DNA from 2 places in the Variovorax sp. GW821-FHT09B01 genome. Region 2 is predicted to be linked to the other one. Evidence: predicted binding sites of a transcription regulator. Region 2 holds the regulator's gene; the other holds the start of a gene.
What was found. The regulator NrdR, encoded in region 2, represses ribonucleotide reductase genes. The targets are predictions, from matches to a motif close to CACNANATNTNGTG.
Positions count from the first base shown of each region.

Region 1 (15,533 bases), on a different contig from region 2:
GGAAGCAGGTCCACCCCATGAGTACTTCGGGCGCCCGCCTGCTGGTCGTCGACGACGATCCGGACATGCTGCGGCTGCTGTCGATGCGGCTGAGCTCGGCGGGCTACCAGGTCACGGCCGTGACCTCGGCCGAGACGGCGCTCACGCAGCTGGAGATCGAGCATCCGCAGCTGGTGCTCAGCGACGTGCGCCTGCCCGGGCGCGACGGCCTGGCGCTGTTCGATGAGATCCGCAAGCGCCATCCCTCGCTGCCGGTGATCCTGCTGACCGCGCACGGCACCATCCCCGACGCGGTGGAAGCCACCGCGCGCGGCGTCTTCACCTACCTGACCAAGCCCTACGACGGGCGCGAACTGCTCGACAAGATTGCCCAGGCGCTCGCGCTGGGCGCACCGGCCACGGTGCCGAGCAAGACCGGCGACGACAGCTGGCGCGTCGACATCGTGAGCCGCAGCAACCGCATGGCCGAGCTGCTGGCCGAGGCGCGCATGGTCGCCAAGTCCGACGCCTCGGTGCTGCTGCGCGGCGACTCGGGCGCCGGCAAGGAAATGCTGGCGCGCGCCATCCACAAGGCCAGCGCGCGCGCCGACAAGCCCTTCGTGGCGGTCAACTGCGGCGCCATCCCCGAGGCGCTGCTCGAGTCCGAGCTGTTCGGCCACATGAAGGGCGCCTTCACCGACGCCCACGCCAACCACAAGGGCCTGTTCCAGCAGGCCGACGGCGGCACCCTGCTGCTCGACGAGATCGGCGACATGCCGCCCGCGCTGCAGGTCAAGCTGCTGCGCGTACTGCAGGAGCGCGCGGTGCGCCCGCTGGGCGCCAGCCAGTCGATCGAGGTCGACGTGCGCATCATCTCGGCCACCCACCGCGACCTCGATGCCGCGATGGAGGCCGGCCAGTTCCGCGAGGACCTCTATTACCGGCTCAACGTGGTGACGCTCACGCTGCCGCCGCTGTCAGCGCGCCGCGAGGACATCCCGCTGCTGGCCAACCACTTCCTGCAGAAGCTCTCGACCAAGTACGGCAAGCGGCTGTCGGGCTTCGCGCCCGAGGCGCTGAAGGCGCTGACCACCGCGGCCTGGCCCGGCAATGTGCGCCAGCTCTACAACGTGGTCGAGCAGGTCTGCGCGCTGTCGAGCTCGCCGCTGATCCCGCTGGCGCTGGTGCAGCGCGCGCTGCGGGTGCCGACCGTGGAGGTCCAGACCTATGCCGAGGCCAAGCAGCGTTTCGAGCGCGAATACCTGGTCGGCCTGCTGAAACTGACCGACGGCAACGTCGCCGACGCGGCCCGCCTGGCCGACCGCAACCGCACCGAGTTCTACCGCCTGCTGCAGAAGCACGAACTCACGCCGGGCCACTTCAAGGCCGACGCTGTCGCTCCGGGTGGCGAGGGTGTCGCTGACGAGCGACGCCCCTAAGTCGTTGATTTATATGGGTGTTTTTCGGCAGGCCGGTGAGCTTGTCGGGATTCGGCGACAAAAACGGGGGTTTTGAGGCCCTTTTCGCCCTCCGGCCCCCGGAAATTCCGGCCGAAGCGGCCTAAGTGCTTGATTCCAAAGCACTTTTCCATGCTGGCACAGGGTTTGCCCCTGTAGTGGCATGACAGCATTCAACAGCCCATCTTTCGCACTGCGTCCGCAGCGCGACGGCCTGCGTCAAAAGCAGTTTTCCGCCTCGCGGCCCCGTGCCGCGGGCCATTCGCCAGCCGCGCTCGCCAGCGCCGGCGGCGTCGCGACGGATTGCGTCTTCAAGCGCTTTCCGGCCATTGGCGACACCTCCTCCTCCCTCGACAAGCAACGTTGGTAAACACCATGAAGCCGAACGACTTCTCCCAACTCAATGTCCTGGCCGATTCCGACTTCTCGCGCCGCAGCCCGGTGCGTGAGGAACGCCATCCCAACGCCGTCACCGCGCCTCCGGTCAACCGCGGCTCGATGACGCCCCGCCCCTGGCGCGGCTTCTGGAACAGCATCGGCACCGCCCTGCTGGTCCGTCTGGGTGCCGGCGGCAAGCGCGAAAGCGCCCCGGCCGAAGCCAAGCAGCCGTGGCAACGCGCCGCCTCGCAGCGCCGCCTGGCCTTCATGCTGCTGACCGTGCTGAGCACCGTGGTCGCTTCCACGCTGTTCGCGGGCGTGCAGCCCGACTACGACAACGTCTGGCTCGAATACGGCCAGATCGGCCTCTACGGCCTGCTCTCGGGCTGGGTCGTGACCGGCTTCGTGACCGCCCTCATGGGCTTCTACGTCTCGGTGCGCGGCGACAAGCACGCGCTCTCGGTCAAGCAGGTGGCCAACCACCCGATGAACCCCGAGGCCCGCACCGCGATCATCATGCCGATCTGCAACGAGGACGTGGCCACCGTGTTCGCCGGCCTGCGCGCCACCTGCGAATCGGTCGCGGCCACCGGCCACGCCAAGCAGTTCGACGTGTTCGTGCTGTCCGACAGCTACAACCCCGAGACCGCCGCCGCCGAGCGCGCCGCCTGGGAAGACCTGCGCGCCGCGCTGGCCGACAGCCCGAACCAGCCGCAGGTCGAGGTCTACTACCGCCTGCGCACCCGCCGCACGCACCGCAAGGCCGGCAACGTGGCCGACTTCTGCCGCCGCTGGGGCAAGGACTACCGCTACATGGTCGTGCTCGACGCCGACTCCGTGATGAGCGGCGACTGCCTGACCTCGATGGTCAAGCTGATGGAAGCCAACCCGAGCGCCGGCATCATCCAGACCGCCACCCAGGCCATCGGCCACGTGACGCTGCATGCCCGCGCCCAACAATTCGCTTCCCGCGTGACGGGCCGCCTGTTCACGCTGGGCATGCAGTTCTGGCAACTGGGCGAATCGCACTACTGGGGCCACAACGCGATCATCCGCGTCGAACCCTTCATGAAGCACTGCGCGCTGGCCCCGATCAAGGGCACCGGCGGCATGTCGGGCGGCATCATGTCGCACGACTTCGTCGAAGCCGCGCTGATGCGCCGCGCCGGCTACAACGTGTGGCTGGTGTCCGACCTGGTCGGCAGCTACGAACAGCAACCGCCGGACCTGCTGGCCGAACTGCAGCGCGACCGCCGCTGGTGCCAGGGCAACCTGCAGAACGCCCGCCTGATGGCCGAGCCCGGCATCCACTCGGTGCACCGCGCGATGTTCGTGACCGGCACCATGGCCTACGTTTCCGCTCCGCTGTGGCTCGCGTTCCTGACGCTGGGCACCGCGCTGTGGCTCAGCGGTTCGAGCCTGATCTCGAGCTGGAGCGTGCTGCCGACCGAACTCGCCGGCCTCTGGATCTGGACCCTGTGCCTGCTGTTCCTGCCCCGCGTGCTCGGCATCGTTGCCGTGCTGATGCGCGGCGAGCAACGCCAGTTCGGCGGCCTGTGGGGCCTGATCAAGAGCTCGGTGATGGAAAGCGGTCTCGCGATCGTGCAGGCACCGGTGCGCATGCTGGCCCACTCGCTGTTCGTGCTGGTCGCCCTCACCGGCATCAAGCTCGACTGGAAGTCGCCCCCGCGTGAAGCCGCCGCCGTGCCGTGGAAGGTCGCTGCCTCGCAGCTGGCCCCCATGACGCTGGTGATCGCACTGCTGGCCGTCGGCGTCGCGATGATCGACCCGAGCGCCCTGATGTGGCTCATGCCGGTCGGCCTGCCGCTGCTGCTGGCGATCCCGCTGACCGTGCTGACCAGCCAGATCGCGCTGGGCACCACGCTGCGCGACCGCGGCTTCCTGCTGATTCCCGAGGAATCGCGTTCGCCGGCCGTGCTGCGCCGCGCCTGGATGCATGCGCTGCGCCTGTCGCGTCCCGCGGCGCTGGCCACGGCCTGACGCGCTGACACCGCACCAACGAAAAAGCCGGCCACTGCGCCGGCTTTTTTGCGGGCCTTATTTCTTCGGTGCCGAGAGTATGGCGAAGGCTTGGTTGAACGCATCCGTCAGCACCGTATCGGGGTGCCGCCTGAATTCACTCACGGTACCCCAGTAACCGAGCTTGTCGTTTTCGTAAGCCAGGAAATAGGGATCTGTCGCCACGGAACTGGTCATGAAGTAGCGCTGAAAGCTGAACGTCCGCCCTCCGGATCGAACCTCCGTCTGCTCTAACGGCCCCTGCTTCAAGGCTGCGGAGACTTCGGCACTCCCCATTCCCTTGCTCAATACCTGCAGTTGAAGGTAGCCGATCGACGGCCCCGCGCAACCCGTGAGCAGCAGGATGGCAAGCAAGGCGCCCTGGCTGAGTTTTCGTGCGGATTGCATTTGCTACTTCCCCCCTGCGTTCTTTGCCGCACTCGCCTTTTCCATCGCCAGCTTCAAGGAGGGCATCACACTGCTGACGGCATCGTCCGGGTTCTTGCTCAACTCCTCGATGGTTCCGTAGGACAGGACGCGTTGCGGAGGATCGGCTTCGTAAACGATGACGTATGGCGTAAAGATGGGGATGATGATGGGAACCGGGAAACAGCCTGGAGTACAGACCACGGTCGTGCTCTCGGTGATGCCAGTCTCCACCCGGTAGTGTTGCGCAAGGTAATCGCGATCATTGGCAGAGAACCGGTACTCCAGGTTCACGGATTCAGGCTTGATGTTCTGACGTACGGCCGCCAAGGTATCGCCGCGCTGGACCGCGTTCAATTGCGTACGGCTCAATGGGGGCGCGCTGACGCACCCGGCGAGCAAACCGGCCATCACGAGGACTGGCACCCAGCATCTCTTCGTTTTCAGCATTCTTCCTCCCGGGAAATCGGGCGGGATTATGCATGTCGTCGTTGCTTCCGAAGCGCCACGTGCGCGACCATTCCTCCTGCCTGCGCCACGGTCTTCGGCGCGCACGCATGACCGCCAACGAAGAAGCCCGCCGGGCAATGCCTCGGCGGGCTTCTTTCATCTCGCTCTATATATGGCTCAGAACGGCAGCTTCGGCCCGCCGGGCCCCCCCATCCCGCCCATGCCCTTCATGCCGCCCATCTTCTTCATCATCTTCATGAGGCCGCCGCCCTTCATCTTCTTCATCATCCCCTGCATCTGCTCGAACTCGTTGAGCAGGCGGTTCACTTCCTGAACCTGCACGCCCGCGCCGGCCGCGATGCGGCGCTTGCGCGTGGCCTTGAGCAGCTCGGGCTTGCGGCGCTCCAGCGGCGTCATGCTCTGGATGATCCCTTCCTTGCGGCGGATGTCGCGCTCGGCGCGCGTCATGTCGGCCTCGCTGGCCTTGGCGGCCATCTGCGTGGGCAGCTTGTCCATCAAGCTCGAGAGGCCGCCCATCTGCTTCATCTGCTGCAGCTGGCCGAGGAAGTCGTTGAGGTCGAAGCCCGCGCCGCTCTTGACCTTGGCCGCGAGCTTCTGCGCCGCCGCCACGTCGACGCCGGCCGTGACCTGCTCGACCAGCGCGACGATGTCGCCCATGCCCAGGATGCGGCCCGCATGGCGCTCGGCGTCGAACACCTCGAGGCCGTCGATCTTCTCGCTCACGCCCGCGAACTTGATCGGCACGCCCGTGACCTGGCGCACCGACAGCGCCGCGCCGCCGCGCGAATCGCCGTCGGTCTTGGTCAGGATGATGCCGGTGAGCGGCAGTGCCTCCTTGAAGGCACGCGCCGTGTTGATCGCGTCCTGGCCCTGCATGGCGTCGACCACGAACAGGGTCTCGACCGGGTTCAGCGCGCCGTGCAGCTGCTGGATCTCGGCCATCAGCACCTCGTCGATCGCGAGCCGGCCGGCCGTGTCGACCAGCAGCACGTCGAAAAAGTGGCGCTTGGCGTGGTCGAGCGCGGCGCGCGCGATGTCCAGCGGCTTCTGGTCGGGCGTGCTCGGGAACCATTCGGCGCCGGCCTGCTTGGTGACGGTCTTGAGCTGCTCGATGGCGGCGGGCCGGTAGACGTCGCCCGAGACCGTGAGCACCTTCTTCTTGCGCTTCTCGATCAGGTGCTTGGCGAGCTTGGCGGTGGTGGTGGTCTTGCCGGCGCCCTGCAGGCCGGCCATGAGGATCACCGCCGGCGGCTGGGCCGCGAGGTTGATGTCGGAGACGCCCTCGCCCATGGTGGCGGCGAGCTCGCGGTTGACGATGCCCACCAGCGCCTGGCCCGGCTTGAGCGAGCCCAGCACTTCCTGGCCGAGCGCCTTTTCCTTCACGCGGGCGACGAAGTCGCGCACCACGGGCAGCGCCACGTCGGCTTCGAGCAGCGCCATGCGCACTTCGCGCAGCATGTCCTGCACGTTGCTTTCGGTGATGCGCGCCTGGCCGCTCATCGTCTTGACGAGGCGGGAGAATTTTTCGGTGAGAGCGCTGGCCATGGAGGGGATGCCTTGCTTGCTGCCCCGCTGCGGCGGGACGGATGGGAGAAGTCGCGGGAGACGGGTAGGAGGGAAGCTGGCGCGCGGCACCCGGAAATGCAAGGGTGAGCGGCTAAACTCCGATCGATGATTTTAGCGATCCCCTCCCCACTCGGCGTGGCGCTGGGCATCGCCGCCGCGGCCGCCTACGGTTTTGCCGCCGCCGCAGGCGCCCGGCTGAGCCGGCAGGCCACCCAGTGGGCGCTCGGCCTGGCCTGGCTGCTGCATGCCGCGGTGCTCGGCCATGGCCTGGTCGGCCACGAACCCCGCTTCGGCTTCGCGCCCGCCCTGTCGGTCACGGCCTGGCTGGTGCTCACCGTCTACGCGGTCGAAAGCCGCATGTACCCGCAGCTGCAGGTGCGCCGCGCGCTGGCCTGGCTCGGCGCGGCGGCGGTGCTGCTCGCGATCCTCTTTCCCGGCACGCCGCTGCATGTGTCGGCCTCGCCCTGGCTGCCGCTGCACCTGGCGCTGGGCATCGCCTCGTACGGCCTGTTCGCCGCCGCGGTGGTGCACGCCTGGCTCACGACCCGCGCCGAGAAGCAGATCCGCCTGGCCACCGAGCCGCAGGGCGGCGTGCCGCTGCTGACGCTCGAACGCCTCACCTTCCGCTTCGTGACGGCCGGCTTCGTGCTGCTGTCGGCCACGCTGCTGGCCGGGCTGCTGTTCAGCGAGCAGCTCTACGGCGCCGCGGGCCGGGCCTGGAAGTGGGACCACAAGTCGGCCTTCTCGGTGCTGGCCTGGATCAGCTTCGCGGTGCTGCTGATCGGCCGCGCGCGCTTCGGCTGGCGCGGGCGCACCGCGCGGCGCGTGCTCTACGCGGGCTCGGCGCTGCTGCTGCTGGCCTACGTGGGCTCGCGCTTCGTGCTCGAAGTGGTGCTGGCGCGTCCGCCGGCCTGAAGACACCTCATGAAATACCTTCTCGTCCTCGCGGTGGTCTGGGTCGCGATCTGGCTCTGGCGCAAGAACCGCCGCGAAGAAATGCAGGAGCGCGCCGCCCGCACGCCGCGTCCCGCCGCGCCGCCCGCGGTGGGCGCGCCGCAGGCGATGGTGCGCTGCGCCCACTGCGGCCTGCACCTGCCCGCGAGCGACGCGGTGCGCGGTACCGACGGCACCCCCTACTGCAGCGCCGCGCACCGGCAGGTCGCCGAGCGCGCCTGAACGGCGCCGAGCCGGCTTCGTCGCAGCGATGGGCAGCAGTTCCTCCCTCTGGGCCAGTGGCGAACCGGTCACCGACTGGGACGTGCTGGAGCCCGGCGCGCGCGAGAGCGCCGCGCTGCTGCGGCTGTGGCGCGGCTTCATGGGCGCGCGCTGCTTCGTCGCGCTGGTGCTGGTGCTGCTGCAGGGCGTGAGCTTCGCGCTCGGCCAGACCATGCAGCCGGTGGCGGTGGTGCTGTCGGCGAGCTACCTCGCGGCCGCCGCGCTGGGCGCGCGCTACGTGCATTTCGAGCCGCCGATGCGCGGCTTCGGCGCCACCTGGATGCTGAGCACCGGCGTCGACCTCGCGGTCTTCGCGGCGCTGCAGGTCACGCAGGGCGGCAACATCAACTACACGCCGCTGTTCGCGTTGCCGGTGCTCATGAGCGCGGTGCTCGGCACGGTGATGGTGAGCATGGGCACCACCGCCACCGTCACGCTGCTGCTGCTGGCCGACGCCGCCTGGCACTGGGTGCAGCAGCCCGGCGACTCGCCCGCGCGCTTCGTGCAGGCGGCGCTCACGGGCACCGGGCTGTTCGTGGTGGCGCTGCTGGCGCACGAGCTCGCGCGCCGGCTGGCGCGCGAAGAGGCGGTGTCGCAGCACAACCGCAGCAGCGCGCAGATGCAGGCGCAGGTCAACGACCTGGTGATCGAGACGCTGAGCGAAGGCGTGCTGGTGATCGACGCCGAAGGCCTGGTGCATGCGGCCAACCCGGCGGCCGACGCGATCCTGGGCCAGGGCCTGGGCCAGTTGCGGCTGCCCTTTCCGCTGCATGCCCAGCCGGCCTGGCATGCGCTGGCCGCGCTGGCGCGCCAGACCTATGCGCGCCGCGAATCGCAGTCCGAGGAGATCCCGGTCGCGCAGGCGCGCGGCGCGGCGCGCGAGGTGCGCGTGCGCACCCGCCTCACGCCCTCGAGCGACCAGCGCATGGGCAGCCTGTGCGTGATGTTCCTGCAGGACCTGCGCGAGCTCGAGGCCCGCATCCGCACCGAGAAGCTGGCCGCCATGGGCCGCATGTCGGCCGCGGTCGCGCACGAGATCCGCAACCCGCTGGCCGCCATCACGCAGGCCAGCGCGCTGCTCAACGAGGACCTGACCGATCCCGCGCACCGCCAGCTCACGCACATGGTGCAGCACAACGCGCAGCGCCTGGCACGCATCGTGGACGACGTGCTCGACGTCTCGCGCGCGCGCCAGCAGCGCGTGCTGTCGCTCGGCGAGCAGGTGGTGCTCGACCCCACCGTGCAGGCACTGACCGAGGAATGGATGCGCCAGACCCAGCGCAAGGGCGTGACCGTGGTGCTCGACGCGCCGGGCGTGGAGGTGCGCTTCGACGTCGAGCACCTGCGCCGCCTGCTGGTGAACCTCCTCGACAACGCGGCGCGCTACGCGAGCCTGCGCGAGGGCGCGATCCAGGTCGTGACCACGCTGCAGCGCGCGGGCAGCCCGGGCCGGCCGACCCTGCAGGTCTGGAGCGACGGCGCACCGCTCGAACCGGCGGTGCAGCGCCACCTGTTCGAACCCTTCTTCTCGTCGGAGAGCCGCTCGAGCGGACTGGGCCTGTTCCTGTGCCGCGAGCTGTGCCGGCGCCACGGCGCGGCCATCGGCTACGAGCGGCGCGCGCTGGCGGGCGAAGCGCCCGAGGGCAACGAATTCTTCGTCGGCTTCGCCGCGAGCGAAAACCGGCTGACACAATAGCGGCGTGAGCAGCTCCCATCCGCCCTCCCAGCGTCCCGCGCAGATCCTCGTCATCGACGACGAACCCGACCTTCGCACGCTCTACGAACTCACGCTGCTGCGCGAAGGCTACCGGGTCGAGGCCGCGGGCAGCGTCTCCGAAGCCTGGCAGCACCTCGAGGCCACGCGCTTCGACGCCGTGATCACCGACATGCGGCTGCCCGACGGCCAGGGCATGGAGATCATCCAGCGCATCCAGAAGAACCAGCGCAGCGAGCGCTGCGTGGTGATGACCGCCTACGGCTCGGCCGAGAACGCGGTCGAGGCGCTGAAGGCCGGCGCCTTCGACTACCTCACCAAGCCGGTCGACCTGAAGCAGTTCCGCGCGGTCGTCGCCTCCGCGGTGCAGGCGCAGCAGCCGCCACCGGTCGCGCAGGCCGCGGCGCGCCCGGCCAAGGCCGCCGATGCGAGCGACGGCACGTCGGCGCTGGCCGCCGCGGGCAGCGCAGGCGCTTCCGCGCTCGAGCGGCTGGTCGGCGATTCGGAGCCGATGCGGCTCGTGAAGTCGCGCATCGCCAAGGTGGCGCGCGGCATGGCGCCGGTGCTGGTGCGCGGCGAATCGGGCACCGGCAAGGAGCTGGTGGCGCGCGCGGTCCATGCCTGCAGCCAGCGCAGCGACGGTCCCTTCGTCGCGGTGAACTGCGGCGCGATTCCCGAGAACCTGCTCGAGGCCGAATTCTTCGGCGCGCGCAAGGGTTCGTACACCGGCTCGGCGCAGGACCGCGACGGCTACTTCCAGGCCGCGCGCGGCGGCACGCTGTTCCTCGACGAGATCGGCGACCTGCCGCTGGCGATGCAGTCCAAGCTGCTGCGCGCGATCCAGGAACGCAGCGTGCGGCCGATCGGCTCCACGCAGGAAGACGCGGTCGACGTGCGCATCGTGAGTGCCACCCACAAGGACCTGCACGCCGAGGTGCAGGCCGGCCGCTTCCGGCAGGACCTGTTCTATCGGCTCAACGTGATCGAGATCGCGGTGCCCGCGCTGCGCGAGCGCCGCGAGGACCTGCCCGCGCTGTGCGTCGCGCTGCTCGCGCGCATCGCGCAGGACGGCGGACTGCCCGCGCCGCGCCTGTCGGACGCGCTGCTGCGGCAGCTCGCGCAGCATCCGCTGCACGGCAACGTGCGCGAGCTCGAGAACCTGCTGCACCGCGCGGTCGCGCTCTACGACGGCGACGAACTGCAGCTCGACCTGATGGATGGCGCGGGCGGCGGCTGGATGACGGCCGCGCCCGGACCTGCCGCGCCACAAGCCGCGAGCGCCGCGACGACGCCGGCGCCGCTCGCGCAGCCCGAGGCTTTCGACACGAAGCCCGTCGTGGCCGCGCCGCCGCCCGCGCCGCGCCCCGTGGTGCCCACGCCGCTGCCCTCCGACCTGCAGGCCTACCTCGATCAGCAGGAGCGCGAGATCCTCGTGCGCGCGCTGCACGAGAGCGGCTTCAACCGCACGGCCGCCGCCGCGCGCCTGGGCATGAGCCTGCGCCAGATCCGCTACCGCATCGCGCGCCTGGGCATCAACACGCCCAACGGCGACGATGGCGCGAGCAGCCATGTCGACGACTGAAGACGGCCTGCGCGCCTCCGCGGGCGATGCGCTCTGGCGCGACGGCTGGTACCGCTTCGCGAAGGCGCTGCCCTCGCCCAACTTCGGACCGCGCCCCGCGCCGGCACGCGAGCGCATCGACCTCGTCGTGCTGCACTCGATCAGCCTGCCGCCCGGCGAGTACGGCGGCGACGCGGTGCAACGGCTCTTCACCAACCAGCTCGACTGGGACGCGCATCCTTACTTCGAAAGCATTCGTGGGCTCGAGGTGTCCTCGCATTTCTACGTGCGCCGCAACGGAGAACTCTGGCAGTTCGTGAGCGGCGACGATCGCGCGTGGCATGCGGGCGTGTCGTCGTGGCGCGGCCGGGACAACTGCAACGACGACTCGATCGGCATCGAGCTCGAGGGCCTCGAGGGCGGGCCGTTCGAGGACGCGCAGTACGAGACGCTCGCGAGCCTCGCCGCGGCGATCGCGCAGCACTATCCGATTGCGCACATCGCGGGCCACGAGCACATCGCACCGGGCCGCAAGCAGGATCCCGGCGCCGGCTTCGACTGGCATCGGCTGCGCGATCATCTCGGCTGGGGTCCACACATGTTTCCCTCGCAGGTGGTGGAACGCTAATTTTTTCAATCGCTGCACGCCGTGCGATGCCCTGGGCTCGCAGTGCAGCAATCGCTCCATTCGCAAGCGCGATGCGTAGCAACCATGCGCCTTGCAGGCCCAAATCGGCTCGAAAGCCGCATGGAACGTGGGTTGCGAGAGGATGATCCACTGTTCATGCGGCATGGATGGCCGCGAAGCGCGGAAACAGCTTTCTCCTCCCTCTTGAAGCCTGAAGGAAAACGCTACATCTAGTGGGTTGTACACCCCCCGCACCCTAGATATAGTGTGTCCCGGCCGGCCTCAGAGCCGACGAAGCGGCCCCAGCAGCGCCGCTCATCCAACAAGAATTGCCAACCGAGAGGAAGCGAATGCAAACAGCACTGAATACACCTACCGCCGCGCGTGCCATCCCCTCCACGCCGCCCCAGTCCCCCCGCGACACCGCCGGTTCGCCCACCGGACAGAACCTCGCGCACTACCAGATCATCCGCCGCAACGGCGCCGTGGTCCCGTTCGAGCCGAACAAGATCGCGATCGCGATGATGAAAGCCTTCCTGGCCGTGCATGGCACCCAGGGCGCGGCCTCGGCCAGCGTGCGCGAGACCGTCGACGCGCTGACCCAGGCCGTCGTGAAGGCGCTGGTGCGCTCGCGTCCGGGCGGCGGCACCTTCCACATCGAAGACGTGCAGGACCAGGTCGAACTGGGCCTGATGCGCGGCGGCCACCAGGAAGTGGCGCGTGCCTACGTGCTCTACCGCGAACGCCGCACCCAGGAACGCGCGAAGCAGGGCGAGCAGGATGTGCAGGTCGCAGCGCCCGCGCTGCACGTGCTCGACCGCGGCGAACGCGTCGCGCTCGACCTCGGCGAACTCAAGGGCCTGATCGAGTCGGCCTGCCAGGGCCTGGGCGACAGCATCACGGCCGCGCCGATCGTGGCCGAGACGATGCGCAACCTGTACGACGGCGTGCCGCTCGACGAGGTCTACAAGGCCTCGATCCTCGCGGCTCGCACGCTGATCGAGAAGGATCCCGACTACACCTTCGCCACCGCGCGCCTGCTGCTGCACACGATCTTCAAGGAGATCGTCGGCCGCGAAGTCATGCCGGCCGACCGCGCCACCGCCTACGCCGACTACTTCCCTTCGTTCATCAAGAAGGGCGTCGAGAACGAGCTGCTCGACGAGAAGCTGCTGCAGTACGACCTGCCCCGCCTGGGCGCGGCGCTGAAGGCCGAGCGCGACAACCAGTTCGACTACCTCGGCCTGCAGACCCTGTACGACCGCTACTTCCTGCACGTGCGCAAGAGCCGCATCGAGCTGCCGCAGGCCTTCTTCATGCGCGTCTCGATGGGCCTGGCGCTCAACGAGATCGACCGCGAAGCCCGCGCCATCGAGTTCTACGAAGTGCTGTCGTCCTTCGACTTCATGTCGAGCACGCCGACGCTGTTCAACAGCGGCACGCTGCGCTCGCAGCTGTCGAGCTGCTACCTGACCACCGTGCCCGACGACCTCGACGGCATCTACGAGTCGATCAAGGAAAACGCGCTGCTCTCGAAGTTCGCGGGCGGCCTGGGCAACGACTGGACCCGCGTGCGCGCGCTCGGCAGCCACATCAAGGGCACGAACGGCGAATCGCAGGGCGTGGTGCCCTTCCTCAAGGTGGTCAACGACACCGCCGTGGCCGTGAACCAGGGCGGCAAGCGCAAGGGCGCCGTCTGCACGTACCTCGAAACCTGGCACCTCGACATCGAGGAGTTCCTGGAGCTGCGCAAGAACACCGGCGACGACCGCCGCCGCACGCACGACATGAACACCGCCAACTGGATCCCCGACCTGTTCATGCGCCGCGTGATGGAAAAGGGTTCGTGGACGCTGTTCTCGCCCTCGAACGTGCCCGACCTGCACGACCTGTTCGGCGCCGACTTCGAGAAGGCCTACGTCGCCTACGAAGAGAAGGCCGCGCGCGGCGAGATCAAGCCAAGCCGCACCGTGCAGGCCACCGACCTGTGGCGCAAGATGCTCACGATGCTGTTCGAGACCGGCCATCCCTGGATCACGTTCAAGGACGCCTGCAACGTGCGCTCGCCGCAGCAACACGCCGGCGTGGTGCACTCGTCGAACCTCTGCACCGAGATCACGCTGAACACCAGCGACACCGAAACCGCGGTCTGCAACCTCGGCTCGGTCAACCTGCTGCAGCATCTGAAGGACGGCAAGGTCGACCAGGAGAAGCTCAAGAAGACGATCTCGACTGCGATGCGCATGCTCGACAACGTGATCGACATCAACTACTACGCCGTGAAGAAGGCGCGCGACTCGAACCTGCGCCACCGTCCGGTCGGCCTGGGCCTGATGGGCTTCCAGGACGCGCTGTACGACCTGCGTATTCCTTACGCCTCGCAGGAAGCCGTGCAGTTCGCCGACGAATCGATGGAAGCGATCTGCTACCACGCCTACTGGGCCTCGACCGAGCTGGCGCGCGAACGCGGCAAGTACTCGAGCTACAAGGGCTCGCTGTGGGACAAGGGCATCCTGCCGATCGACTCGCTCGACCTGCTCGAGAAGGCACGCGGCGGCTACGTCGAGGTCGACCGCTCGTCGACCCTCGACTGGGACGCGCTGCGCGCCAAGATCAAGGCCGACGGCATGCGCAATTCGAACTGCGTGGCCATCGCCCCGACCGCGACCATCTCGAACATCATCGGCGTGGACGCCTCGATCGAGCCCTGCTTCGGCAACCTCTCGGTCAAGTCGAATCTGTCGGGCGAATTCACCGTGATCAACCACTACCTGGTGCGCGACCTCAAGCGCCTGGGCCTGTGGGACGACGTGATGGTGATGGACCTGAAGCACTTCGACGGTTCGCTGCGTCCCATCGACCGCGTGCCGCAGGACGTGAAGGCGCTCTACGCCACCGCGTTCGAAGTCGAGACGACGTGGTTGGTGGAAGCCGCCGCGCGCCGCCAGAAGTGGATCGACCAGGCGCAGTCGCTGAACATCTACATGGCCGGCGCCTCGGGCAAGAAGCTCGACGACACCTACAAGCTCGCATGGCTGCGTGGCCTGAAGACCACCTACTACCTGCGCACGCAGAGCGCGACGCACGCCGAGAAGTCGACGGTGCAGTCGGGCCGCCTCAACGCGGTGTCCTCGGGCAACGACGCACCGTCGGGCATGAGCGCACTCGAGGCCGCGGCTGCCGCAGCGAAGGCACAGATGAGCGCGATCCCCGCGACCGACATCGCCTTCTGCGGTGTCGACGATCCGACCTGCGAAGCCTGCCAGTGATGCACGCAGCGCACCGCGAACACAGCGCGGTGCGCTGCACTACGAAGAGTGAGGCGCATGCGATGTCGTGCGATGACGGAGGCCACTTGAAGGCGTTGACCGACATCGCGCGATGCATGCGAGCAACATAACAACCACATAAATGGAGTGCGATGTGAACGAGCACTTTGCAACTCACATCGTTGCTCGGATAATTTGAGCATTGGATTTTTCTATGTTGACCTGGGACGAAGAAGTCAAGCCCTCCTTGCCAAAGGACATGCAACAAGGTTTGCATCACCACTCCTCGACCGGCGCTGCCGCCGGCCGTGCGGTGGATGTGTCGGCTTCATCGATGGCACAACCTTCGCTGCAACCCGTGCAGCAGCCTGCCCGCCAGGCCGCGCCCGCATCGAGCGGCGCCAGCGCTCCGGCTGAAACGCGCCGCGTCAGGGCCGCCGACAAGCGCATCATCAACGGCGAGACCGACGTCAACCAGCTGGTGCCGTTCAAGTACAAGTGGGCGTGGGAAAAGTACCTCGCCACCTGCGCCAATCACTGGATGCCGCAGGAAGTGAACATGACGCGCGACATCGCGCTGTGGAAAGACCCGAACGGCCTGACCGAAGACGAGCGCCGCATCGTCAAGCGCAACCTCGGCTTCTTCGTCACCGCCGACTCGCTGGCCGCCAACAACATCGTGCTGGGCACCTATCGCCACATCACGGCGCCCGAATGCCGCCAGTTCCTGCTGCGCCAGGCCTTCGAGGAAGCGATCCACACGCACGCCTACCAGTACATCGTCGAGTCGCTCGGCCTGGACGAGAGCGAGATCTTCAACGCCTACAACGAGGTGCCGTCGATCCGCGAG
Region 1 is NZ_JBWKPQ010000008.1:23,155-38,687, forward strand. Features, by position in the region: gene AC07RV_RS22195 (hypothetical protein) at 1-21, shown strand, start outside; gene AC07RV_RS22200 (sigma 54-interacting transcriptional regulator) at 18-1,418, shown strand; gene AC07RV_RS22205 (hypothetical protein) at 1,600-1,806, shown strand; gene mdoH (glucans biosynthesis glucosyltransferase MdoH) at 1,812-3,815, shown strand; gene AC07RV_RS22215 (hypothetical protein) at 3,873-4,241, opposite strand; gene AC07RV_RS22220 (hypothetical protein) at 4,245-4,709, opposite strand; gene ffh (signal recognition particle protein) at 4,887-6,275, opposite strand; gene AC07RV_RS22230 (cytochrome C assembly family protein) at 6,402-7,211, shown strand; gene AC07RV_RS22235 (PP0621 family protein) at 7,221-7,472, shown strand; gene AC07RV_RS22240 (two-component system sensor histidine kinase NtrB) at 7,501-9,207, shown strand; gene AC07RV_RS22245 (sigma-54-dependent transcriptional regulator) at 9,212-10,807, shown strand; gene ampD (1,6-anhydro-N-acetylmuramyl-L-alanine amidase AmpD) at 10,794-11,414, shown strand; gene AC07RV_RS22255 (ribonucleoside-diphosphate reductase subunit alpha) at 11,765-14,683, shown strand; gene AC07RV_RS22260 (ribonucleotide-diphosphate reductase subunit beta) at 14,898-15,533, shown strand, end outside.
Region 1: a site for NrdR is predicted at 11,669-11,682, ahead of AC07RV_RS22255 (ribonucleoside-diphosphate reductase subunit alpha). Genes of this name have one in related genera too.

Region 2 (15,533 bases):
TGGCCACTTCCATCACGTAGAAGGGCTCGATGCGCTCGGCTCGGGTCGAAATCCTCATGCGGGGTGCTTCGCGAAAGAAGAAGGAGGAAGAGGAGCAGGCGACGGGATCAGGGCCGCGCCTTGCCGGTCGCGCGGTCGGCCTCGACCTCGAGCGGACGCAGCTGGGGCGCGAGGCCGTTGAGCACCGCGTTCACGTACTTGTGGCCGTCGGTGCCGCCGAACTCCTTGGCGAGCTCGATGCATTCGTTGAGCACCACGCGCCACGGCACGTCGAGGCAATGCTGGAACTCGTAGACGCCGATCCACATCACGGCATGCTCGATCGGCGAGATCTCGGCCAGCTTGCGGTCGAGCAGCGGCACGATCAGCGCGTCGAGCTGCTCGGCGCCTTCGATCGAGCCGTGCAGCAGCGCGTCGTAGTGCGCGGCATCGGCCTTGTGGAAGCCCGCGAGGTCGCGCGTGAAGCTGTCGATGGCGGCCGCCTCGTTGCGGCCCACCAGGTGCTGGTAGAGCGCCTGCAGCGCGAACTCGCGCGCGCGGGTGCGGTTGGACTTGGCCGAGGCCTTGCGCGCGCCGGTGGAGGTCAGGCCGGTGCGCGTCGCTCGCGCCTTGTCCGGTCGTGCGGAACGCTGCGGCGCAGCGCCTCCCTGGTCTTCTTGGGTGTTGTCGTCGGTCATGAAAGGTCGGCCAGCAGTCGCGCCATTTCCACCGCCACGCGGGCCGCGTCGCGGCCCTTGTCGGTCTGGCGGGCGACGGCCTGCTCGAGGTTCTCGGTGGTGAGGATGGCGTTGGCGATGGGCAGCTTGTAGTCGAGCGCCACGCGGCTCACGCTCGCGCCCGATTCGTTGGCCACCAGCTCGAAGTGGTAGGTCTCGCCGCGGATGATGCAGCCCAGCGCGACCAGCGCGTGGTAGCCGCCGCGCTCGGCCAGCGCCTGCAGCGCGACCGGCACTTCGAGCGCGCCGGGCACGCGCACGTGGTGGATGTCGTTGGCGGCCACCCCCAGCGCCGCGAACTCGTCGAGGCAGGCGCTGGCGAGCGCATCGGTGATGTCGGCATTGAAGCGCGCCTGCACGATGCCGATGCGCAGTCCCTTGCCGCTGTTGCCGTCCAGCGGCTTGTCGGCCGCGCCCTGGTTTGCACCTTGCATGTCGTTCAGTCCTTTGCCAGATAGCCGGCGATCTCGAGGCCGTAGCCGGCCGCCATGCTGGGCATGCGCCGCGGCGTGCCGAGCAAAGTCATCTTCTGCACGCCGCATTCGCGCAGGATCTGCGCGCCGATGCCGTAGCTGCGCAGGTCCATGCGGCCGCGCTCGGGCGCCTGCGCGGGGCGCGCGGTGCCGTCGAACTGGGCCAGCAGCTCGTGGGCCGTTTCGCCGCAATTCAGCAGCACGGCCACGCCCCGGTCGAGCTGCGCGATGTGCGAGAGGCTGGCGTCCAGGCTCCACGAGTGCAGCGAGCGGTTGATCTCGAGCGCGTCGAGCACCGACAGCGGCTCGTGCACGCGCACATCGACCGTGTCCTCGGGCGCCCACTTGCCGCGCACCAGCGCGAGGTGCACGCCGCCGCTGGGCTGGTCGACGAAGGCATGGGCCGTGAAGGCGCCCCAGGCGGTCTGGATCTCGCGGCAGCCGACCTTCTTGATCAGCGATTCGGTGCGGCTGCGGTGCTCGATCAGCGCCGCGATGGTGCCGATCTTGAGGCCGTGTTCGGCCGCGAACAGCTGCAGGTCGGGCAGGCGCGCCATCGTGCCGTCCTCGTTCATCACCTCGCAGATCACCGAGGCGGGCGAGCAGCCGGCCATGGCGGCGAGGTCGCAGCCGGCCTCGGTATGGCCGGCGCGCATCAGCACGCCGCCGTCGACCGCCTGCAACGGGAAGATGTGGCCCGGCTGCACCAGGTCGGCGGCCACGGCGTTGCGCGCCACCGCGGCCTGCACGGTGCGGGCGCGGTCGGCGGCCGAGATGCCGGTGGTCACGCCCTCGGCGGCCTCGATCGAGACCGTGAAGGCGGTGGCGTGCTTGGTGCCGTTGCGCGCCACCATCGGCGGCAGGTGCAGGCGTTCGCACATCTCGCGCGACAGCGTGAGGCAGATCAGGCCGCGCGCATGGCGGGCCATGAAGTTGATGGCTTCGGGCGTGATGTGGTCGGCGGCGACCACGATGTCGCCCTCGTTCTCGCGGTCTTCCTCGTCGACGAGGATGACCATGCGGCCGGCGGCCAGTTCGGCCACGATCTCCTCGACCGGGGAGATCGGCGCGGGCGTCCGATTGGCGCGCGAGGCGCCGATCGGCGTGACGGATGCGTTCATGATGGGGCGGGGTCCTTGGATGCGGGGAATGTTGGTGTCAGGCCGGCCGGGCCGGCTGCAGCACGCCCGCCTGGAGCATGCGCTCCACGTAGCGCGCCACGGTGTCGATTTCGAGGTTCACGCGCGAACCGGCGCGCAGGTCGCCCAGCGAGGTGTTCTGCACCGTGTGCGGGATCAGGTTGATGCTGATCTCGCTGCTGCCGTCGGCCGCGTCGGCGACGGTGTTGACCGTCAGGCTCACGCCATTGATGGTGATCGAGCCCTTGTAGGCCAGGAAGCGCGCCAGCGCCTGCGGCGCGGCCACGCGCAGCTCCCAGCTCTCGCCCACGGGCTCGAAGCGGCTCACGGTGCCGATGCCGTCGACGTGGCCCGAGACGATGTGGCCGCCGAGGCGGTCGCTCGCGCGCAGCGCCTTCTCGAGGTTGATGCGCGCACCTTCCTCGGTCAGGCCCGCGGTCTTGTCGAGCGACTCGGCCGAGATGTCGATGGTGAAGAGCCTCTGCGCGGGGTCGAAACTGGTGACGGTCATGCAGGCGCCGTTGAGCGCGATGCTGTCGCCGAGACCGACGTCGTCGAGGTAGCCGTCGGGCGCCGCGATGCCGAGTCTCTTGCCGTGGGAGGAGGAGGAGCCGAGGTCGTGGATGGCGGCGATACGCCCCACGCCGGTGATGATTCCGGTGAACATCCGCGCATTTTCGCAGGTCCGGAAGGCCCGCGGCATTTCCTGGCACTTCGGGACCGGCGGCGCGGTCGCGCGGGCGTCTCGCCTAGCGGCTGCGGACGGCAGCCGGCGCGCCGCGGGCGGCGTCAGAAAGCGTCCCGGCCGGCCACGCGCGCCACGATCCGCAGGTCGGGGCCGATCCGGTCGGCCGAGCGGAATTCCAGCGGCAGCGCCCCGGCCAGCGAGACCAGCGGTTCGGCGTGGATCTGGCTCGCGATGTCGAGGCCGCTGCCGATCAGCTTGGGCGCCAGATAGACCAGCAGCTCGTCGACGCAGCCTTCGCGCAGCAGCGAGCCATTGAGCTTGTGGCCCGATTCCACGTGCAGCTCGTTGACGCCGCGCGCCGCGAGGTCGCGCAGCAGCGCGGGCAGGTCGACCTTGCCGTGGGCATTCGGCAGGCAGCTGACCGTGGCGCCGCGGGCCTCGAGCGCCGCGGCGCGGGCTTCGTCGCGCACTGCCGCGTAGATCCAGACCGCGCGGCCTGCTATGAAAAGATGAGCATCGGGCGGAGTCTGCAGGTGGCTGTCGACGATCACCAGGTGCGGTTGGCGCGGCGTCTCGACCAGCCGCACGTCGAGCCGCGGGTTGTCCTCGAGCACCGTGCCGACGCCCGTCAGCACCGCGCTGGCCCGGGCGCGCCAGGCGTGGCCGTCGGCGCGCGCGGCCTCGGCCGTGATCCATTGGCTCACGCCGTTGGCGAGGCCGGTGCGGCCGTCGAGCGAGGCCGCGACCTTCATGCGCACCCAAGGTGTCTTGCGGACCATGCGCGAGAGAAAACCGAGGTTGAGTTCGCGCGCTTCCTCGGCGCCTGGGCCCACCTCGACCGCCACGCCTGCCGCGCGCAGCCGCTCGAAGCCCTGGCCCGCGACCAGCGGATTCGGATCGGCGAGCGAGGCGACCACGCGGCCGATGCCGGCCGCGATCAGCGCGTCGCAACACGGGCCGGTGCGGCCGTGGTGGGCGCAGGGTTCGAGCGTGACGTAGGCGGTGGCGCCCGCGACCGAATGCCCCTGTGCCGCCGCATCGCGCAGCGCCATCACCTCGGCATGCGGGCCGCCGGCCTTCTGCGTGTGGCCCTGGCCGAGCACGCGGCCCTGCGCATCGGCGATCACGCAGCCCACGCGCGGGTTCGGGTCGGTGATCAGCAGCGCCGACGCGGCCAGGCGCAGGGCGCTCGCCATGTGCTGTGCGTCGTGTTCGGGGGAGGGCATGGAGGCTTCGCGAGGAAAAGTTGACAGGGGTGCGTCGGGATCATACGAGCGGCGCGCGAATGCGGATGGACGGCGCGGCGCTCGCGCCCGGTGCGCTCGTACGCTTGCCGTTCGATCGCGAGACACGCGACACCGGAAGAGAACGGGGGGAGGACGGATATGGCAAGGTCGAATCGAACGGCGCATGCCGCCGCGGGCTTTTCGCTCGTGGAGGTGCTGGTGTCCATCGCGCTGCTGAGCCTGGGGCTGCTCGGCGCGGCGGCCATGTTGCTGCATGCGGTGCGCGCGAGCGGCGAGGCCGCGAACTTCGGCGCGGCGCTGAACCTGGTGCGCGAGCTGTCGGAGAAGACGCGGCTCAACCGGGCCGTGGCGGGGCGGCGCGATGCGGCCAATGGCTACCTCGTGGCGCAATGGACGGCAGGGTCTGCCACGGGCGAGGCGGGCGTCACCGATTGCGCGGCGGCCGGCGCCGCCTGCAAACCCGAGGACCTCGCGCGCTGGGACATGGAGGCGTGGAAGCGCCGCGCCGCGAAGGCCCTGCCGGGCGCGCGCGTCACGGTCTGCTTCGACGGCAATCCATGGAACGACGCAGCGGGCGCCCATGCCTGGGACTGCGAGGCCGACGGACCGTTGCTGGTCGTCAAGCTCGGCTGGTTGCCGCGCAACGCGAGCGAGGCGCAGCGCCGCGCGGGGGCATCGGCACCGCCGCGACTCGCAATGCCGCTGATGCCCGCGCAGGCCAGCGAGGGGCCGCGCGGTGGCTGAGCGTGTCGAACCCACAGGGCGCGCGCGGCTGCGTGGCGTGTCGCTGGTCGAGCTGATGGTCGCGCTGGCGCTCGGCCTGGTGGTGGTGCTCGCGGCCATGCTGGCTTTCGGCGGCAGCCGGCAATTGTTCGTCGCCGAGTCCGAGGCCCGCACGGTGGAGGAGTCGTTGCGCTTCGCGGCCTTCGTCGTGCGGCGCACGGTGCGGCAGGCCGGCTATGCCGATCGCGTGGCCGGCGATACGGTCACGGCCGCCGGGAACGATCCCCTCGACCTCGACATCGTCGGCGCTCGCAACACGCGCGTCGGTGCCAGCGGCGAAAGCTATGGGAGACACAACGCACGCGGCGTGAACGACAGCGATTCGTTGCTGGTGCGCTTTGCCGGCAGCTCGCGCACCGACGACGAAGGCAGCGCCACGGAGGCCGACGGCACCATGGTCGACTGCATGGGTTTTGCGCAGGCCGCGCCGAGCGCCGGCACCGCCACGCCGGCCGACCGGGCCTGGAGCATCTTCCATGTCGCCGAGGCGGCCGACGGGGAGCCCGAGCTCTATTGCAAATACCGCGGCGACCGGCGCGGCAGCTTCCGGTCCGAGCCGCTGGCGCGCGGCATCGAGGTGTTCCGCGTGCTGTTCGGGCGTGACCTCGACGGCGACGGCACGCCCGAGCAATGGCTCGATGCCGCGCAGCTCGATGCGGTGGCGGCCGCGTCGTCGCTGGGCAATGCGGCCTGGCGGCAGGTGGTGGCGTTGCGCATCGGGATGGTGGCGCGCAGCGCACGGTCGGGCCACTGGCCCCGGCCCGAGGAGGTGCAGCTCTATCCTCTCGGCCCCGAGTTCCCGGCGGCGCGCTTCCGGCCCGCGGCCGACGGGCGGCTGCGGCGTGTCGTGAGCTTCACGGTGGCGCTGCGCAACAGCCAACGCGAGGCCGCGCCATGAACCGGCCGGTGCGCGCCTCGCGTGGCTTCTCGCTGATCGTCGTGCTGATGCTGCTGCTCGTGGTGTCGGTGCTCGGCCTCGCCGCGGCGCAGAACGCGCTGGTCGGCGAGCGCATCGCGCGCAACGACCGCGACACCGAGGTGGCTTTCCAGGCGGCCGAGGCCGCGCTGCTCGATGCCGAGCGCGACGTGCTCGGGCCCAACGACCATGGGGCGCAGCGGCTGTGCCTGTTCGATGGCCGCGATGTGTCGGCCTTCGTCGTCGATTGCGCCGGGACCGGCGCACGGCTGGGACTCTGCGCGGCCGCGCCGGTGGGCGACCCGCCGGTGTGGACGCAGGTCGATTTCGCACCCGATGCGAACCGGTCGGTGGCCTACGGCCGCTTCACGGGGCAGGTCTATGCCACCGGTGCCGGTGGCCTGTCCGTGCGCGCGCCGCGCTATGTCGTCGAGGCCCTGCGCAGCCGGGGCAGCGACCCGCAGGGCGTGCTGCACAGCGCGAGCGCGAGCGTCGCGACGCATGTCTTCCGCGTCACCGCCATCGGCTACGGGCCGCGCGAGGAGACGCGGGTGCTGCTGCAGACCACGCTGGCCAAGCCGTCGGCGAGTCCCGGCTGTGCCGACGCTTCTTCTCCTTCCACCTGATCGGACTGCCATGCCCTTGCTTCGCGCATTCATCGTGTGCATCGCCCTGGTTTTCTGCGCGACGTGGAGCGCACCGGCATGGGCCGGCATCGCATCCACGCCGCCGCCCGATGCGCTGCTGACCAGCGTGCCGGTCCACGCGCTGGCCGGTCAGCCCGATCCCAACATCGTGATCGACCTGTCGATCAAGGCCTCGAACGCGGGACCGGCGTACCTCGGCAGCTTCGAGCCCGCCAAGGTCTACGAAGGCTATTGGGATGCGAAGGGCTGCTACGACTACCTGCGCATCGAGGGCTACTTCCGCCGCACCGCGACGGCCACCACGCTCGCCGGTGGCGAGATCGCCTGCCGCGGGCAGTGGAGCGGCAATCTGCTGAACTGGGCCACGGCATCGCCGCTCGATCAGCTGCGCATGGCGCTGACCGGTGGCGACCGCGTGGTCGATACGCCGGAGCAGACCGTGCTGCAGCGCGCGACCTGGCCGATCGGGGCTGGCGTCGAGCTTCCCGTCAAGACCGTGCGCGGGCATCTCGAGCGGCGGACACCGCGCAGCGGCCTTCGCGCGGACGAAACGCTGCGCATCCGGAACTGCGGGGAGCGGCTGGTCGTCGATGCGGACATACGCACCGATGCAGACCGCGGCTGCGTCTCGGCGGCCGGGGCCGAGCTCTACTTCGCGCGCGTCGAGGTCTGCGCCGCCGACGAGGCCGTCGTGCGCCGCGATCTTTGCGTCGCGTATCCCAGTGGTCATCAAAAACCGGTAGGCGCCTTGCAGGTCCATGCGGGCGACGCGCGTTTCGCGGTGTTCGGCTACCTGCCTGGCAGCGATCCCAGGCGCCAGGGTGGGGTGCTGCGCGAAGCGATGAAGTCCATCGGGCCGGAGAAGACCGATGCCGCGTTCGACTGGGTCGCGAACCCGCGGGCCGAGTGGGATGCGCGCACCGGCGTGTTCCGTGATGGCCCCGCGGGCACCGCGCAGGGTGTCATCGCGGCGGTGAACCGCTTCGGACGCTCGGGCGACTACGCGCGCTTCGATCCCGCGGGGGAGCTGTTCCACGAATCGCTGCGCTACCTGCAGGCGAAGCTGCCGACGCTCGCGGACCCGGTGCTCGGGAACTGCCAGCGACATCACATCCTGAACATCGGCGACCTCGACACCGGCCGTGATGGTTGGGCGCCGGGCTCGGGCAGTGCGGCCTTCGCGCCCGACACCGCGCACTGGACCCGGCTCGTCGGTGCTTTCGAGAATCGCAAGGCGGGCGCGGCCCAGGGCTCCTTCGGCATGGCGGGGCTCGCGTACTGGGCACACACGCAGCGAATCCGCGGCGACCATCCCGATGCGCGCGTGCAGACCTTCGCGATCGACCTGGATGCCGACCGCAGCGCTGTGGTGGGCACGCGCCAGCGCGGCAGCGCGCTCTACCTGGCCGCGAAGTACGGCGGATTCGTCGACCGCAACGGCGATGGCGATCCGTTCCGAACCTCCGCACTTTTCGGCGCCCCGGACGCAGCGGGCAAGTCGGCATGGTTCAGCAACGCCGAATGGGCGGAAGGGCTCGACCACGACGGGCAGCCGATGCCGGCCAACTACTTCCTCGCCAGCGATGCGCGATCGACGGCGGATGCGTTGCGCCGCGTGCTGCGCCGTGCCACCGCGCCGCCGCTGGGCGCGAATGCCACGGCCGCGATCTCCTCGGACACGGTGGGCGCGGCCGGCGCGAGCCTCTATCGCTCGCGCTCCGACAGCCGGCGCTGGGCCGGCACCTTGCTGTCGTTTCGCCTGTTCAGCGATTCCGACACGGGCGCCTTGCGCGTGGCCGACACGCCGTCGTGGGATGCGGGTGCCTTGCTCGATGCACGCGTGGAGAAATCCGGTGCATCGGCGCCGCGAAAGATCTTCACGCTGTCGACGGCAGGCGTCGGCATTCCCTTCGAATGGGAGGCGCTCGACGAGCCCTCGCGGCGCTCGCTGCGCGCGGAGACCGGACCCGCATCCCCGATGCCTGCCGGGGCCACCGACACCCTGGCCCGCGACCGCCTGAACTATCTGCGCGGCGAGCGTCGAAACGAAGCCTCGTTCGCGGGTGGCCGTTTCCGCGTGCGCGACTCGGTGATGGGCGATGTCGCGCATGCGGCCCCGGTGTACGTTGGCGCGCCCGACCCTGTGCTGGACGAGAGCGGTTACCCGGCATTCCTCTCCACGCATCGCCAGCGCGAGCCCGCGGTCTATCTGGGGGCCAACGACGGCATGCTGCATGGCTTCTCGGCGCGCACGGGCGAGGAGCTTTTCGGCTATGTCCCGCGACTGCTGTTTCCCGCGCTGGGCCAACTCGCGCAGGCCGGCGGCGCGCATCGCGCCTATGTCGACGGCACGCCCGCCGTGGCCGAGGCGCGCATGGCGAACGGCCGGTGGAAGAGCGTGCTGGTCTCGGGCCTGGGCGTGGGAGCCGCCGGTGTGTTCGCGCTCGATGTCAGCGATCCGCGGGCCTTCTCGGCCGACAAGGTGCTGTGGGAGTTCGGCAGCGCCGACGATCCCGACATGGGCCACCTGATGCAGCCGCCGCGCATCCTGAAGTTCCGCACCAGGGCCGCGACGGCGGGCCGCCCGGCCACCCATGCCTGGTTCGCGGTCGTGCCCTCGGGCTTCAACAACCGCAACCCCGAGAAACGCGCCGCGCTGTTCCTGCTGTCGCTCGACAAGTCGGCCGGCACGCCCTGGCGGCGCGGCCTCGACTATCACAAGATCCTGCTGCCCCGGCCCGCCGATGCCAGCCTCGTCAATGCGCTCGCGAGCGCGCCCGGCGACCATGCGGCCGACGACGGAACGGTCCGCTGGCTCTATGCCGGCGATACGCAGGGCAATCTGTGGAAGTTCGACTTCGAGCGCGATGCGCCCTGGAGCGAGGCCAACGCGCTGGGCTTCGGCGGTGCGCCGCTGATGGTCGCGATGGACGGCGGCGCGGGCAGCCGGCGCCAGCCGATCACGGTGCCGCCGGAAGTGGGGCTCGGGCCCGGCGGCGGCGGCATCGTGCTGTTCGGCACCGGCCAGTTCGTCGAGCCGGCGGACCTTGGCGCCTCGCGCCGCGGCGTCCAGACCGTGTATGCGGTGCAGGACACGGGCACGCCGATCCGTGCGGGCGAGGCGCGGACCCAATTGGTGTCGCGGCAGGCGCGACCCATCGAGGGCGGGCTGACGGCCATCGAGGGCCAGGCCTTCGTCTACGGCGCCTTCGACCGCGCGACGACACGGCGGCGCGGCTGGTACCTCGACCTGCCGGCGTCGCGCGACCAGGGCGAGCGCCAGGTGGAGCGGTCCGTGCTGGCCGACGGTCGCCTGTTCTTCAACACGCTGATTCCGCCGCAAGCGACCTGCGGCGAAGGCGGTGGGCGCAGTTGCGCGGTGGATGCGATGACCGGCCTGTCCAAGAGCGGCACCTGCGTGCCCTCGGAGGCGGGGCTGCTCGGTGCGCCTTTCGTGGTCCAGCAGGGCGATGCGTCCTACGGTGCCGCCGATCCGGCCGGTCGGCGCGTCGAGACGCGGCGGCTTTCGGTCCTCAGCCCCGGCACCCGCAAGGGCACGGCGGTGTCGGTCGCGCAGCCGACCGACGGTGCCACGGTGTCGCGCCGGGCCGGCCGTCTCAACTGGCGCCAGGTGCCGGACCCGCAAAGGACGCGGCCATGATCTCCCGCCACGGCCATCGCGCGGGCGCGGCCCTCGGCTGGAGCTTGATCGAGGTGCTGATCGCACTCGCGATCGTCGCCATCCTCGCGGCCATCGCCTTTCCCTCCTACGTCGATGCGGTGCACCGGGGCTGGCGCGCCGAGGCGCGGTCGGCGCTGCTCGCGCAGATGCAGCAGCAGGAGCGCCACTTCACCGTCGATGGCCGCTACCGGCGCTACGAAGGCGATTCCGCCGAGAGCGGGCAGGGCGGCAAGTACCTCGTGCGCAGCGAGCACTGCGACGGCCAGCGCAGCCTCGACGACTGCCTGCGGCTCTCGGCGCGGCTCAAGCCCGGCTTCTCAGACCCGCCGGTCGGCAATCTGTGGCTGGACAGCACGGGCGGCCGCGGCTGCGATGGCGCGCAGCGTGCGCGGTGCTGGCAATGAAGCGCGCGGGACCGGCCCGTGGGCTCACGCTGATCGAGCTGCTCACCGTGATCGCCATCGTCGCGATCCTGGCCGCCGTCGGCGTGCCGGGTTTTCGCGCGCTGCTGCTCCACCAGCGTCTGGCGGCCGCGTCACAGGCCTTCGTGGCCGCGCTCGGGATGGCGCGGATCGAGGCAATCCGGCGCGGCGAGCCGGTCAGCGTGCTGGCCGACGGCGCCGGCTGGGATGCGGGCTGGGCGGTGGTGACCGATGTCGACGGCGACCACGCGCCGAGCGTGCTGCGGCGCTTCGACGGGCTGCCGCCGGGCATCGCGGTCGACCGGGAACTGGGCGACGGGTTGGCGCAAGGGGTGCACTACGACGGCAACGGCTTCTCGCGGCGCGTGCGCAATGCGGGCTTCGGCGCGGGCTGCCTCGCGTTCAAGGCCGAGACGGGGCGGCGCGCGGCCATCGTTCTCTCGGCGTCGGGGCGGGCCCGCAGTTGCGACCCCGATCGGAAGGGGGAATGCGGAACGGGTGTGTGCGGGCAGGGCGGCGGATAGCGGCCGTCCCGCGGCCCGGCGTTGACACGCCGCGGCTCAGATGTCGCGCAGCAGCTGCCGGAACTCGTCCACGTCCTCGAAGCTGCGGTAGACCGAGGCGAAGCGCACGTAGGCCACCTTGTCGAGCTTCTTGAGTTCGCGCATCACGAGTTCGCCGACCTTGGTCGACTCGATTTCGCGCAGGCCGCTGGCGAGCAGCTTCTGTTCGATGCGCAGCAACGCGTTGTCGATCTGCTCGATGCTCACCGGTCGCTTGCGCAGCGCCAGCATCATCGAGGCGCGGACCTTGGTCGAGTCGAAGTCGGCGCGGCTGCCGTCCTTCTTCACGACGACCGGGAAGTTGACGTCGGGACGCTCGTAGGTGGTGAAGCGCTTGTCGCAGGCACCGCACTGGCGGCGCCTGCGCACGAAGTCGGCGTCTTCCGAAACGCGGGTCTCGACGACCTGCGTTTCGAGATGACCGCAAAAAGGGCATTTCATGCGGTCAGGGCTTCTTCTTCTTCTTCGAGGTCAGCGGTAGACCGGGAAGCGGCTGGTCAGCGCGTGAACCTTGGCGCGCACGGCGTCGATGTTCGCGGCATCGCGCGGGTTCTCGAGCACGTCGGCGATCAGGTTCGCGGTGATGCGGGCCTCTTCGTCCTTGAAGCCGCGCGTGGTCATGGCCGGCGTGCCGACACGCACGCCGCTGGTCACCATCGGCTTCTCGGGGTCGTTGGGGATCGCGTTCTTGTTGATGGTCATGTGGGCGCTGCCCAGCACGGCCTCGGCTTCCTTGCCGGTGATGCCCTTGGCGCGCAGGTCGACCAGCATCACGTGGCTTTCGGTGCGTCCGCTCACGATGCGCAGGCCGCGTTGCGTGAGCGTTTCGGCCACGATCTGGGCGTTCTTGACCACCTGTTGCTGGTAGGCCTTGAACTCGGGCGACAGCGCTTCCTTGAAGGCCACCGCCTTGGCGGCGATCACGTGCATCAGCGGGCCGCCTTGCAGGCCCGGGAAGATCGCGCTGTTGATCGCCTTCTCGTGCTGCGACTTCATCAGGATGATGCCGCCGCGCGGGCCGCGCAGGCTCTTGTGGGTGGTCGATGTCACGATGTCGGCGTGCGGCACCGGGTTCGGGTAGACGCCCGCGGCCACCAGGCCGGCGTAGTGGGCGATGTCGACCATGAAGATCGCGCCGACGTCCTTGGCCACCTTGGCGAAGCGCTCGAAATCGATGCGCAGCGAGTAGGCCGAGGCGCCCGCGATGATCAGCTTGGGCTGGTGCTCGTGCGCCTTGCGTTCCATCGCGTCGTAGTCGATGGCTTCGTTGGCGTCCAGGCCGTAGCTCACCACGTTGAACCACTTGCCGCTCATGTTGAGCGGCATGCCGTGGGTCAGGTGGCCGCCTTCGGCCAGGCTCATGCCCATGATGGTGTCGCCGGGCTTCAGGAAGGCCAGCAGCACGGCCTCGTTGGCCGAGGCGCCGCAATGGGGCTGCACGTTGGCCGCTTCGGCGCCGAAGATCTGCTTCACGCGGTCGATGGCCAGCTGCTCGGCCACGTCGACGTGCTCGCAGCCGCCGTAGTAGCGCTTGCCCGGGTAGCCCTCGGCGTACTTGTTGGTGAGCTGCGAGCCCTGCGCGGCCATGACGGCCGGCGAGGCGTAGTTCTCGCTCGCGATCAGCTCGATGTGGTGTTCCTGGCGCGCGTTTTCGGCCTGGATGGCAGCCCAGATTTCGGGATCGGTCTGTTCGACCAGGATGTTGCGTTGGTACATGGCAGTCCTTTGAAGACGAGGTCCTTGTTCTTCAACCAAACAAGGGCTGCCCAGGCGAACGGCTGATCGCCTGCGCGTCTGGAGCGACGTCGCAGGCGGTACGCTTCCCAGTGGTAGTCCACGTCAGCGCGGGTGCCTTGTCGGCACCGCGCCTATCGCCAGTCGCGTACCCGGTCGAGTGTAGCGGATCGGACCGGCCCGGCGGCGGGCGAAAGGAGATTCAGGACACGGCCGACAGCAGCGCCACCTTGGGCGGCGTGGGGCCGTTGGCCGGCTCGGTCGCCTCGTCGGGCTTGGCCGGGGCCACCACCGGCAGGGGCAGCGGCTGCGGGCGCAGCACCGGTGGCGTCGGCGCGAATGGCGAGGGCGCGCGGCCGCTGGCCACTTGCAGCAGGCGCTCGCGCTCGGCCATCACCTTGCCGGCATAGCCGCCGTCGTCCTCGAGGTTGGCCGCGCCCACGTAGTAGCGCAGGCCGCCTTCGAGCGAACCGGCGCGGGCGATGCATTCCTGCAGCACCTTCACGCCGACCCGCATGTTGGTCACGGGGTCGAAGGCGGTCAGCGTGCCGCCGGCCGGCTCGTACTTGTCGCCGTGCACGCGGGTCATGACCTGCATCAGCCCCTGCGCGCCGACCTGGCTCTGCGCGAACGGGTTGAAGCTGGACTCGACCGCCATGATCGCGAGGATCAGCGTCGGATCGAGCTTGGTGTGCTTGCCGATGTTGTAGGCCTCGGCCACGAGCACGCTCAGCGGCTCGGCCGCGACGCGGTACTTCTTGCTGAGCCAGTAAGCCACGGCGGCCTGCTGCTTGGGCAGGTCGCCGGGGCTCGCGGCCGTGGTGCGCTCGATCGCGGTCGGCTCGAGGTCGGTGGCTTCGGGCGCGGGTTTGCGCGACTGCAGCCAGCCCATGAGCTGTTCTTCGCCTTGATGGCGCAGGTCGGGCCGCGCCACGAGGGCGAGGACCGCGAACACGATGGCCAGGCCCAGCAGGGCGAAACCGTTGTGCGTGATTTCAAAAAAGCCGTCTGCCACATCGGACACGAAGGTCCTCAGCCCGCGGGCCGTGGCATCAAACGCCTTGTTCATCGCTCTTCCTTTCTGTGCGGCACCTGTCGCAGCGCCGGGAAGGGCGATGGGATGGAGGCAGCGGCGCTTGGATTGGTACCAATCAGATTCCGCGCTCAAGGGGGATAAGGTGCGCGGCCGTCTGATCAAGCCGGGGGGAGTCGGCAGCGGATACAGGGTGGTTCCGTCGCGTCGGGCGATCGGAGCAGGCGGGATTCTATCGTTGCTAAATACCCGGTCAAGCATAAGGAATTCGGTCTTAATTCTTAAAAGTGTCGAACAAATGTTTCAAATCCGTGTCCGGGACCGCATCCTTCTTAAGGGAAATCCCTTGAAAAATCGGGTTTGAAAAGCCGGGAAGGGGCGCCTAAGCTGAACAGGCCTGAGGTTTTCAGGTGCTTTCCGAAGCCAGGCAGTCACGGTGCAAGCCGCGGGCTCGAACGGCGGAGGATCCACGGCGGCAATCTCTTGCTGCCAGCACGACAGGAACCATCGACTTCCGGTCGAGCGAAACGATGGCAATGGGTCGTATGCCCGCCATCAAGCCCGGTGACATGACATTCGTCGCGTCACCGGGCTTTCTTGTTTCTGGCTTGCCGCCTGTTTGGGGCACACTCGCGCGAATGAATGCTGCCGCCTCGATACAAAGCTTAAGAAAGAACAAATGGTTGCGACGCGGGATCGTTGCACTGCTCGTGCTTCTGGGCCTTTGGGTCTTGGCCTGGCTGGCGGTGCCGCCGATCGCCAAGAGCCAGCTGCAGAAGATCGCGAGTGAGAAGCTGGGCCGCCAGGTCACGGTGGAGCGCATCGGCTTCAAGCCCTGGACCCTCGAGCTCACGCTCAACAACCTGCGCATCGCCACCGCCGACGGCAAGAACACCCAGGTCGCCGTGCGGCGCATCTATGCCGATGCCGAGCTGCAGTCGTTGTTCCGGCTCGCGCCCGTGATCGACGCGGTGACGGTGGAAGCGCCGGCCATCCTGCTGACCCACCAGGCCGACGGCAAGTACGACATCGACGACATCCTGGCCAAGCTGGCCTCCGGCCCGCCGCCCGACCCCAAGGCCGAGCCCGCGCGCTTTGCCATCTACAACATCGCGATCACCGAGGGCGCGGTCGACTTCGACGACCAGACCGTCAAGCGCCGCCATGAGCTGCGCGACTTCGTGCTCAAGGTGCCGTTCCTCAGCAACCTGGCCTCGCAGCGCGAGGTCAATACCGAGCCCAAGCTGGCCTTCGCGCTCAACGGCAGCAAGTTCGATTCGGCCGCGCTGACCACGCCCTTCGCCGCCAGCCGCAAGACCGACGCCCACGTGCAGTTCAAGGGGCTCGACCTCGCTCCCTATCTGGGCTACATCCCGGGCGGCCTCCCGGTGCAGCTGCAGGCCGGCAGCCTCGACGCCGACCTCAAGATCGACTTCCAGCAGGCCACCACGGTCGGCCTCAAGGTCACCGGCACGGTCGAGGCGCATGGC
Region 2 is NZ_JBWKPQ010000002.1:1,330-16,862, forward strand. Features, by position in the region: gene AC07RV_RS07105 (pyridoxal phosphate-dependent aminotransferase) at 1-58, opposite strand, end outside; gene nusB (transcription antitermination factor NusB) at 108-677, opposite strand; gene ribH (6,7-dimethyl-8-ribityllumazine synthase) at 674-1,150, opposite strand; gene ribBA (bifunctional 3,4-dihydroxy-2-butanone-4-phosphate synthase/GTP cyclohydrolase II) at 1,156-2,310, opposite strand; gene AC07RV_RS07125 (riboflavin synthase) at 2,348-2,995, opposite strand; gene ribD (bifunctional diaminohydroxyphosphoribosylaminopyrimidine deaminase/5-amino-6-(5-phosphoribosylamino)uracil reductase RibD) at 3,118-4,242, opposite strand; gene pilV (type IV pilus modification protein PilV) at 4,402-5,007, shown strand; gene AC07RV_RS07140 (PilW family protein) at 5,000-5,944, shown strand; gene AC07RV_RS07145 (pilus assembly PilX family protein) at 5,941-6,588, shown strand; gene AC07RV_RS07150 (pilus assembly protein) at 6,599-10,270, shown strand; gene AC07RV_RS07155 (type IV pilin protein) at 10,267-10,695, shown strand; gene AC07RV_RS07160 (GspH/FimT family pseudopilin) at 10,692-11,237, shown strand; gene nrdR (transcriptional regulator NrdR) at 11,274-11,717, opposite strand; gene glyA (serine hydroxymethyltransferase) at 11,748-12,992, opposite strand; ZMP/ZTP riboswitch at 13,034-13,168, opposite strand; gene AC07RV_RS07175 (lytic transglycosylase domain-containing protein) at 13,213-14,079, opposite strand; gene AC07RV_RS07180 (DUF748 domain-containing protein) at 14,682-15,533, shown strand, end outside.